Regions from separate parts of the Nocardiopsis sp. B62 genome, predicted to be linked through region 1. Evidence: riboswitches for the same ligand, from Rfam matches in the RefSeq annotation. Region 1 holds a riboswitch; the other holds the start of a gene.
What was found. Region 1 has a riboswitch for cobalamin ahead of metE (5-methyltetrahydropteroyltriglutamate--homocysteine S-methyltransferase). Riboswitches for the same ligand answer to the same signal wherever they lie in the genome.

Region 1 (5,518 bases):
CGATTCACCCTCCTACCCCAGGTCCGACCTGCCCTGTTGACACCGGTCAGGGCTAAGATGCAAGGCGTCCCGACCCCTGGCCTGCGGGGACCGACCCGTTGGCTCCACACGCGGCGGTCGGCGCCCCGTTTGAACCGGGGACCTCCTCACGACACGGGGAACTCCCGCCCTCGCCCGTCCGCTCTCGCCCGCGGTCACGGCGTCCGAGGCGGGCCCACCTCCCCCACGGTTCCCCGTGCTGTCACCCACCCGGCGATCCGCCGGTGGCCAGATCACGGGAACTCGTGAGAACTCACGGGCGCGAACGTGCGCCTCACACATGACGGTCACCACATCACCGGGCGAGGGGAGCCATGAGCGAAAACGGACCTTACAACCAGCCACCGCAGAATCCTTACGGCGGCGGGGACGGCACCGGCGGACAGCCGCCCTACGGCCCGCCGCAGGGAAACCCCTTCGGTGACGCCGCCACCGGCGGACAGCCCGGCTACGGGCAGGGCCCCTACCCGGGCGCACCCGGTCACGAGCAGGGCCCCTACCCCGGTGCCCCCGGCCACGACCAGGGCATGTACGCGGGCGGCCAGCCGCCCTACGGCCCCGGCCCCGGCCCCGGCGGCCCCATGGGCCCGGGCGGTCCTATGGGCCCCGGCGGTCCCATGGGCCCCGGCGGGTACCCGCCCGCGCAGCCGCCCCAGCAGGGCGGCGGAGGCAGCAAGGCCGGCCTGTGGGTGGTCATCGGCGGCGGTGTGGTCATCGTCGTCCTGGTGATCGCCGTGGTCGTCATGCTCGTCACCAACGGCAACGGCGGCGAGGAGATCGCCTCCGGCCCCGACGAGACCTCCGAGGTCACGGAAGAGGAGGAGCCCGCCGAGGAGGAGTCCGAGGAGGAGGCCCCCGCCTCGAACAGCGCCCTCGGCGACCCGCCCCACGCCCTGCCCACCGAGCCCTGCGAGTCCTTCACCGACCAGGTGCAGACGGACTTCGTCCTCCGTGACAGCGGCAGCAAGTACGTCTCCGACAACACGTCGAGCTGCTCCAACCTCGGCGACCTCCCCGAGAGCAGCTCCACCGAGGGCTTCGGCTCGCTGGAGGTGGGCTTCAAGCTCCCCTACAGCGCCAGCGACTCCCCGGAGGCCGCCTCCGAGGACATCCAGTACACGCTGGAGCGCATCCGGGGCGAATCCGAGTCGGACCGCTACGACGCCGAGGACATCGAGGTGGACGAGGAGGTGGAGGGTCTCGGCAGCGAGGCGCACCTGGTCATCACCAAGTCCGACCTGCTCGGGGACAAGCTCCCCGAGGCCAGCCTGCTGATGCGTCAGGACAACCTGATCATCACGGTGACCTACTACCTCGACACCACCCGAGGCGACCACGACGGCCTCGTCCTTCCGGACAACACCGAGGACATCATGGTCAACGCCGCGAACGAGGCTCTGGCCATCGTCGGGGACAGCTGACCCGTGCGAGCCGCGTAGCGGTGAGGACACCGAAGGGGGCCGCGGCGACGCCGTGGCCCCCTTCCGCGCGTTCGGTCCCCTAGGCGAGGTCGGCGCGGACCCGGCGGGCCGCCTCGACCATGTTGCGCAGCGCCTGCTCGGCCTCCGCGTAACCACGGGTCTTCAGACCGCAGTCCGGGTTGACCCACAGGTTCCCGGCGTCCACGTGCGTGGCCGCGAGCCGCAGCGAGGTCTCGATCTCCTCGACCGAGGGCACCCGGGGCGAGTGGATGTCGTACACGCCCGGGCCGATGCCCCGCTTGTAGCCGCGCTGGCCGAGGGCCTCCACGAGCTCCATGCGCGAACGGGCCGCCTCGACACTGGTGACGTCGGCGTCCAGCGCCTCGATGCCGCCGACGATCTGGTTGAACTCCGAGTAGCACATGTGCGTGTGGATGGTGGTGCTGGCCGCCACCCCGGAGGTGGCCAGGCGGAAGGAGTTCACCGCCCAGTCGAGGTAGGCCTGGCGCTGCTCCTCGCGCAGGGGCAGCAGCTCACGCAGGGCCGCCTCGTCCACCTGGATGTGGCGGATGCCCGCCCGCTCCAGGTCCGCGACCTCGTCGCGCAGGGCCAGACCCACCTGGCGGGCGGTCTCACCCAGCGGCTGGTCGGTACGGACGAACGACCAGGCGAGCATGGTGACCGGTCCGGTCAGCATGCCCTTGACGGGCTTGTCGGTGCGCGACTGCGCGTAGGTGATCCACTCGACCGTCATCGGTTCGGGGCGCGAGACGTCGCCGAACAGGATCGGGGGACGCACGCAGCGCGAACCGTAGGACTGCACCCAGCCGCGCTCGGTGGTCGCGTAGCCCTCCAGCTGCTCGGCGAAGTACTGGACCATGTCGTTGCGCTCGGGCTCGCCGTGGACGAGGACGTCCAGGCCGATCTCCTCCTGGAGCGCGATGACGCGGTCGATCTCCGAACGCAGGGTGCGCTCGTACTCCTCCGTGGCCAGCTCGCCCCTGCGGTGCGCGGCGCGGGCGCGGCGCAGCTCGGCGGTCTGCGGGAAGGAGCCGATGGTGGTCGTGGTGAGCGTGACGTCGGTGGGAGCGCCACGGTCCTCGGGACGCTCGTAGGCGTCCTGGCCCAGAGCGTCCAGACGGGCGCGCACACGGGCGTCGGTGAACGACGGGTTCCCGGTGGCGGCCGCGTCGAACCCGGCGTCCTCGCCCTCGGTGAGGACCCGGCCGAGCAGGGCCACCTCCGCCGCCTTCTGCTTGGCGAAGGCCAGGGCCGCGCGCAGCTCGGGGGCGAGCGAGGTCTCGGCGTCCAGGTCGATCGGCACGTGCAGCAGCGAGCAGGAGGTGCTCACGGTGAGCTCGTCGGTGAGGGCGAGCAGAGTGCCCAGCTCAGCCACGGCGGCGGGCAGGTCCGTGCGCCACACGTTGCGGCCGTCGACGACGCCGGCGACCAGGCGCGTGGAGCCCAGGCCGGAGACGGCGGCCAGATCCTCGACGCCCTCGGAGTCGGTGACGAGGTCGAGGCCGACGGCCTCCACCGGGGAGTCCTTGAGCACGCGCAGGGCGGCGGCACCGATGGAGCCGAAGTAGGTGGAGACGAGGAGGGAGGGACGGTCGGTGAGGGCGCCCAGGCGCTGGTAGACGCGCTCCAGGTGGCCGACGGCGGCGCGGCCCTCGTCGGTGGCCAGGATCGGCTCGTCGAGCTGGACCTCGGAGGCCCCCGCGGCCCGGAGGTCGGACAGGAGCCGGGCGTAGGCGTCCAGGAGCTGGTCGAGGAGCTCGATGGGCTCCCAGCCCTCGGGAGCGTCGTCGGCGGCCTTGGCCAGCAGGAGGAAGGTCAGCGGTCCGACCAGCACGGGGCGGGTCTGGAACCCGGCCTCCGAGGCCTCGCGGAACTCGGTGACGGGCTTGTCACCGACCAGGCGCGGACGGGTGCTGGGAGAGAGCTCGGGGACGAGGTAGTGGTAGTTGGTGTCGAACCACTTGGTCATCTCCAGGGGCGGGGCGCCCTGTTCGCCCCGGGCGAGCGCGAAGTAGCGGCGCAGGTGCTCGTCCCGCTCCTCGGCCTGTGCCGGGGAGGAGAAGCGAGCGGGAACGAGGTCGAACAGGACCGCCGTGTCCAGCACCTGGTCGTAGAAGGAGAAGGTGTTGGACGGCAGGTCGTCCACCCCCGCCTCCCGCAGCTGGGCGTAGACGCCCAGGCGGAGTTCGGAGGCGACGGTGTCGAGCTCGGTGGCGGTGGTGTCGCCCTTCCAGTAGGACTCACTGGCGCGCTTGAGTTCGCGGTCGGGGCCGATGCGCGGGTAACCGTGCACGGTGGAACGCACGGACGGCCCGGAGGCCGGGGTGCTGGGCATGGAGCTTCTCTCCCTCGTCGAAAGCCGGGTACCGGCCGCGAGGCGAGCGAGGACGCGGACACAGCGAGGAACGCCTCGCGGCGCATGGCTGTCTCCGCCCTCGGCCCTCCCTCGGGGCACGGGACCACCGACGGCACGGGTGCGCCGCCGGGCGGAGGCAGGTCTTCGGACTCGTGGGCTCCTCCGGCGTTACCGCCGGGCCTCCTACTGGTCGACGCTTCCCGGTTTCCGACTTTTCCGGTCGGATCACCAGTGCTTATGACGACGTTCGTTCCCACTCACCGCTGCGGGGCAGTCCCGGACTCGCACCGGGTTCCCTCTTTCGACACGCAACGCCCGCCCCGGAGGGGTTCCGGGGTGACCAAGGGTGGAGCGTGTACCTTCCACGGGTGCAAGTATAGGGAGCGCCCCCTCCGCCCATGCACTCGGCGTGGCCCTTGCCCACCCGGCGTCAACCCACGCCGGGAGCGGCATCACAACCGACAACCAGCGTTACGTGGGGGAGCGCTCCCCCGCCTCCCCCACGAACGTTCGTCTGACGATGAACGTGGAGAACCCCAGGTGAAGCAGCAAGACCGGCAGACCATGGCTCCCGACCAACCCCTTCTCACGGTCGCGATCGCGATGGTCGTCCTTCTGGGGCTGGTGCTGTCGGCGGCCCGACCACCCGGACTGTTGGAGGACAGTGCTCTGGCGGGCGGCGACGGCGCTCAGCCGACCGAGAACGGGGATCGGACCCCGGCCACAGGCGAACCCGACCAACTGACCACGGTCTCCCCCGACGCGGTTCCCGGAACGGAGGAGGTCACCCTCCCCTATGAGGGAGGGGCGGACGTCTCCGTCACCTACCCGTCCATCCCGAACGCCGGGCCGCTGTCCGACTTCCTGGACCGCACCCTGACCGCCCAGGTGCACGCCTTCGAGGCGGCCAACCCCGGGGCGCGCGCGTTCCTCGGTGAGTGGGGGCTGACCGCGGCCGAGGACGGGATCGTCGGTGTGCGGATGACCACCACCGAGACGGACTCCGAGGAGACCCGGGAGGGTCACAGCACCTACTGGTACGAGGTCGACACGGGCGCGGTGCACGGCTCCAGCCGCCTCCTCGCCGGACAGGCGGAGCTGGCCGAGCTCAACGAGCGGGTGCGCGAGGCGGTGTCCGACACCGACGCCTCACCCTCGGCCCTGTATCCGATCAGCTCGCTGTACGACTCGGTGGGCTTCAACCCGGACGGCGACCTCGTGGTGGAGTTCGACGCCGGGCAGGTGGCCCCGGCCAGCGCGGGCCGGGTACACGCGGTGCTGCCCCGGGACGAGGCCGAGTCGCTGCTCTCCGACCTCGGGCTGCGGGTGCGCGAGGCCGCGACCACGGGAGTGCGCGAGTTCAGGATCTCCGAGGCTCCCGAGGCCGAGAAGGACGGCTCGTCGTCCCAGGCCGCTCCGGGTGTGCTGTCCCCGCGTGACGACTCCGTCGACTGTTCCGACCCCGCCGCCAAGTGTGTCGCGCTCACCTACGACGACGGCCCCGGCGGACGGACCCCCGAGCTGTTGGACGCCCTGGCCGCGCACGACGCCAAGGCCACCTTCTTCGTCACCGGCCTCCCGGTCACCGAGCACCCGTGGGTGGTGCGGCGCACCTACGCCGAGGGACACGAGGTGGCCAACCACACGCTGGACCACCCCGACCTGACCGAGATCTCGAAGG
Region 2 (5,518 bases), on a different contig from region 1:
TGATCCCGACCGTGTAGACGGGGCTCATACCCGCGTCGTTGGCCTCGTCGAGCCGGTGCGGGCCGGTCACCTCCCATGTGCGCCGATCCTCGCTCCGGGCCGTGAACAACCCCTTGCGCGTGCCGATGACCAGGAGATATGCCATGACGAACTCCAAGGTGTGAGTCAGGTCTCCACTCTGGCACAGGGGGGCGACCTTCGCCGGAAGGCGCGGGGCCGACCCGGCGGGGAGGGTGAGGGAAGCGTCAAAGTCGCGTCAGGAGGGGGTTGCGGACGCCTCGGTCAGTGAATAGTTAGGAACCCGAACGATTTGCCGTGGGTGGCGAATTCGCACCTCGGGGAAATGGTGGCCCCGTTGGAGGGATAAGTTCCGTGTGGAGGGAACCCTTTCCGGGCAAGGGTTCCGCGGCGAGTGGAAGGCGGTTGTCGGTACCAGATCACTTTGCAATAAACTCCCGGGCCAACCGGTGTTCGCTCCGAGGTTCCTCCAAACCCCGGGACGCCGGTCACATCCCGTCATCCAGCCCGGAAGACATCCCGCTCCTTCGGTCTCTCGGTCCGTTTCGGGACCACCGTCCCAATGGCCGGTCCCGCGTACCATCGAGAACCGAGTTCCCACTCGATAGGGTCGCCTCATGCACCACCCCCCGGACACGCTCCACGCTCGCAAACGTCGTAAGGCGAGGGCCACGATCGTGTCAGCAGCCTTCCAACTCTTCGCCGAACACGGATTCGACAACGTCACGGTCGCGGCCATCGCGGAACGCGCCGAGGTCGGCCGCACCACCTTCTTCCGGTACTTCGGTGACAAACAACAGGTGCTGTTCGCCGATGACAGCGCCGAGGTGGACCGCATGTGCGCCTACGTGCGCGAGCGGGTGGACCGGAAGCCGGGGACCGATCTCGGGGCCGCGCTCGCCCTGCTCCGTGAGGCCGCCGCTGCCACCGGGCCCCATGCCGCCCTGTCACCCGCGCACTCGGCCGTGCTGGTGCGGCTCCTTCGGGAGAGCATCGACCTCAGGTCCCGCTACCTGCTCACCAGGCAGCAGAGGGCGCTTCGCCTGGCCGTGGCCCTCACGGAGGCCGGGACGGTGGAGAACGTCGCCGTCCTTGCCGCCCACACGGCGATGGCCTGCGATCTCACGGCGATGCGGCTCGCGGACAGCCCGGAGGCCTACCCCGCCCGCGTGGACGAGGCCCACGGGATACTCCGCACCCTGGGGATGTCCGGGGAGTGACCGGATCGGGGCGCGACCCTCCTGCCCCGATCCGCACGCCCTGACCCGGCCGTTCCCGGCACCCGTCCCCGGCCCGCACACCCAGACCCGGTGCGGGCCGCGCGGGGGCCGACCGTGGCTCAGACGTCGTGCTCACGCACCAGACCGACGAGCCGTCGGCCAAAGCACGCCACCACCGCCAGGCTGACCGCGCCCACCAGTGCGTAGGGGACACGGAGCGCGTCAGCCTGGCCCAGGGTGGGGGTCAGGGCGGCCACCAGGACACCGCCCGCCGCCATGCCCACGGCGCTCATGCCCCAGCTGACCGTGCGCATGGCGGCGTTCACCCTCCCGAGCAGGTGGTCCGGGGTGACGCGCTGACGGATCGACGTCATCGCCACCGAGTAGCCCAGGACCAGGCCGCCGCTGAGGAAGTACACCCCGGCCACCACCGGGGTGAGGGGCAGCAGCGCCACCACCAGGTACAGCAGTCCGCTCCCGGCCAGGCAGAGCGTCGGCAGCGTCCCGTGCGCAAGGACGGAGCGCAGCCAGGAGACGACCTGTCCGCCGATCACCCCGCCGATCGCGGCGAAGGCCATCAGCAGGCCGAACCCGGCCGGTCCGAGCCCCAGCGTGTCCCGCACGAACAGCACCTGGGTGGAGAGCAGGGTCGTGTAGGCCGTGTTCACGAACACCGCGATGACCGCCACCGCGCGCAGCAGCGGCTGGTTCCACAGGGCCCGCACGCCCTCGACCACGTCCGCCCACACCCCGCGCGGTCCTCGCGGTGCCCTGGGAACGGAACCCTCCGCGGGTCCGGCGTCGCCGGGCTCGGGGGAGGTCGCGCGGACCCTCAGGAGCGCCACCACCGACACCAGCAGTGCGGCGATGTTGAACAGGAACGGCACGAACAGGCCCAGGGCCAGCACGAACCCGCCCAGCGGGCGCCCGGCGAACTCCTGCGCCACGATCGCCCCGGAGCGGACGTGCCCGTTGGCGCGCTCCAACGACTCCCGGGGAACCAGCGCGGTCACTGTGGTCTCGGCGGCGGTGTCGTAACAGACCTCCAGGGCGCCGAAGCAGAACGCGAAGGCCGTGAGCAGGGGGATCGAGGCCCAGCCGGAGAACACCACGAGGGCCAGCAGCGCCCACAGCAGCAGTCGCAGCGTGTTGGCGGAGACCATCAGCGTGAACCGGGGCAGGCGGTCCACGAGCACGCCCGCGGGGAGCGCCAGGAGGAGCCAGGGCAGCCGCCCGGCGGTGGCGACGGCGGCCACCAGGGCCGCGCTGTCGGGGGCCAGGGAGGAGGCCAGCCAGGGCACGGCGATCATCGCCACGCCGTCGCTCAGGTTCGAGGCCAGGGACGCGGACCAGAAGGCCCAGAAGCGCCCGCCGAGCGGTGCCGCCGACGCCCGGGTCGTGGAGTCGGACATGGGGGACCGGCCTTCCGCACGCCGGTGTATCGGGCGGTTCCCGAGCGGGGCACCGGCACACGGGGCCCACGCTAACCCTCCGCTCTGCGCCACAACCCCGGAGTGCGCGGGGATCGGGAGCGCGAGGGGGCTGGATTTAGTAGGACGTCCAACTATATGGTGAGGGAGCCGTGGAGCGGGGAAGCTGGTGCGAATCCAGCGCGGTCCCGCCACTGTGACCGGGCAGAACGTCCGGAAGTCAGGCCACCGCTCGCGGCCGGAGATTCGTGTGGTCCACGAGGATGGAGCGAACACGCATGGTCAGCGAGCTGACGCATTTCGTGCATGGCACCAACGTCCCGGGTCGGAGCGGTCGCTTCGGCGACGTGTACGACCCCAGCACCGGCCAGGTCCAGGCCAGGGTCCCCCTGGCGGACCGGGCGGAGACCGAGGCGGTCATCGCCGACGCCGAGCGGGCGCAGGTCGAATGGGGTGCCTGGAGCCCCCAGCGCAGGGCGCGGGTCCTGCTCAAATTCCTCCAACTGGTCGAACCCGAACGCGAGTCCCTCGCCCGGACCCTGTCCGCCGAGCACGGCAAGACCGTCGCCGACGCGCACGGCGACCTCCAGCGCGGACTGGAGGTGGTGGAGTTCGCGGCGGGCATCCCGCACCTGATCAAGGGCGAGTTCACCGACAACGCCGGGGCCGGGATCGACGTCCACTCCCTGCGCCAGCCCCTGGGCGTGGTCGCGGGCATCACCCCGTTCAACTTCCCGGCGATGATCCCGCTCTGGAAGGCCGCGCCCGCGCTGGCCTGCGGGAACGCCTTCATCCTCAAGCCCTCGGAGCGCGACCCCTCGGTCCCGCTCCGTCTGGCCGAGCTCTTCCTGGAGGCGGGACTCCCGCCGGGCGTGCTCAACGTGGTCAACGGCGACAAGGAGACGGTGGACACCCTGCTCACCGACCCCCGCGTGGCCGCCGTGGGCTTCGTCGGCTCCACCCCGATCGCCGAGTACGTGTACTCCACGGCCACCGCGCACGGCAAACGCGCCCAGTGCTTCGGCGGGGCCAAGAACCACATGATCGTCATGCCCGACGCCGACCTCGACCAGGTCGCCGACGCCCTGATCGGCGCCGGGTACGGGTCCGCCGGTGAGCGCTGCATGGCCATCTCCGTGGCCGTCCCGGTGGGCGAGGAGACCGCCGACGCCCTCGTCGCCAAGCTCACCGAACGCATCGCCGGGCTGACCGTGGGCGCCTCGGACGACCCCGACGCCGACTTCGGGCCCCTGGTGTCCGGGGACGCCCTGAACCGCGTGGACGCCTACGTGGGGCTGGGGGTCGAGGAGGGCGCCGAACTGGTGGTCGACGGCCGCGGACTCAAGGTCAAGGGCCACGAGGACGGCTTCTTCACCGGCGCCTCCCTGTTCGACCGCGTCACCCCCGACATGCGCGTCTACAAGGAGGAGATCTTCGGCCCCGTGCTGACCGTGGTGCGCGCGGCCGACTACGAGGAGGCCCTGCGCCTGCCCAGCGAGCACGAGTACGGCAACGGCGTCTCCATCTTCACCCGGGACGGCGACACCGCCCGCGACTTCTCGCAGCGCGTCAACACCGGCATGGTCGGCGTGAACGTGCCCATCCCGGTCCCGGTCGCCTACCACACGTTCGGCGGGTGGAAGCGGTCCGGCTTCGGCGACCTCAACCAGCACGGACCCGACTCCGTCCGCTTCTACACCCGCACCAAGACCGTCACCTCGCGCTGGCCCTCCGGGGTCAAGGAGGGCGCGGAGTTCACGATCCCGGTCGTCCGGTGACCTCCGCGATCACCGACGAACAGCGCGCGCTGGCCGAGACCGCGCGCGGGTTCGCCGACGAACACCTCGCACCGTTCGCCGTCGGGTGGGACCAGACCAAGCACTTCCCGGTCGACGTGCTCCGCAAGGCCGCCGAACTCGGCATGGGCGGCCTCTACGTCTCCGAGGACACCGGCGGCACGGGCCTGACCAGACTCGACGGCGCCCTCGTCTTCGAGGCCCTGGCCACCGGCTGCCCGTCCCTGGCCGGGTACCTGTCCATCCACAACATGGTTGCCTGGATGGTCGACCGCTACGGCGACGACGAACAGCGCGCCCGCTGGATCCCGGGGCTGTGCTCCATGGAGACCCTGGGCAGCTACTGCCTCACCGAGCCCGGCGCCGGTTCCGACGCCGCCGCGCTCAGCACCCGGGCGGTCCGCGACGGGGACTCCTACGTCCTCACCGGCTCCAAGCAGTTCATCTCCGGGGCGGGCGTCTCCGAGGTGTACGTGGTGATGGCCCGCACCGGAGGCGACGGCGCCGCCGGGATCTCCGCGTTCGTCGTGCACCGCGACGACCCCGGGGTGTCCTTCGGCCCCAACGAGGCCAAGATGGGCTGGAACGCCCAACCCACCCGCCAGGTCCTCATGGACGGGGTCCGGCTGCCCGCCGACCGCCTCCTGGGGGCCGAGGGCGACGGCTTCCGCATCGCGATGAACGGGCTCAACGGCGGGCGCCTCGGCATCGCCGCCTGCTCGCTCGGGGGCGCCCTGGCAGCTCTGGAGGGCAGCACCGCCTACCTGGGGAGCCGGGAGGCCTTCGGCGCCCCGCTCATCAACGCGCAGGCGCTCCAGTTCCGGCTCGCGGAGATGGCCACCGACCTGGAGGCCGCCCGCTCCCTGCTGTGGCGGGCCGCCAGCGCCCTGGACGAGGGCGACCCGGGGGCCGCTCAGCTGTGCGCGATGGCCAAGCGGTTCGCCACCGAGGCCGGGTACACCGTCGCGGACCAGGCCCTCCAGCTCCACGGAGGGTACGGCTACCTCACGGAGTACGGCATTGAGAAGATCGTGCGCGACCTGCGGGTGCACCG

Region 2: it holds a riboswitch for cobalamin, as region 1 does, so the genes downstream of both, KBX21_RS02595 (CoA-acylating methylmalonate-semialdehyde dehydrogenase) here and metE (5-methyltetrahydropteroyltriglutamate--homocysteine S-methyltransferase) in region 1, are expected to answer to the same signal.

Annotation. Positions count from the first base shown of each region.
Region 1 is NZ_JAGPXK010000023.1:85,345-90,862, forward strand. Features, by position in the region: gene KBX21_RS21010 (DUF3558 domain-containing protein) at 354-1,460, shown strand; gene metE (5-methyltetrahydropteroyltriglutamate--homocysteine S-methyltransferase) at 1,540-3,816, opposite strand; cobalamin riboswitch at 3,973-4,153, opposite strand; gene KBX21_RS21020 (polysaccharide deacetylase family protein) at 4,402-5,518, shown strand, end outside.
Region 2 is NZ_JAGPXK010000002.1:119,147-124,664, forward strand. Features, by position in the region: gene KBX21_RS02580 (sialidase family protein) at 1-145, opposite strand, end outside; gene KBX21_RS02585 (TetR/AcrR family transcriptional regulator) at 636-1,238, shown strand; gene KBX21_RS02590 (MFS transporter) at 1,358-2,650, opposite strand; cobalamin riboswitch at 2,799-2,919, shown strand; gene KBX21_RS02595 (CoA-acylating methylmalonate-semialdehyde dehydrogenase) at 2,947-4,446, shown strand; gene KBX21_RS02600 (acyl-CoA dehydrogenase family protein) at 4,443-5,518, shown strand, end outside.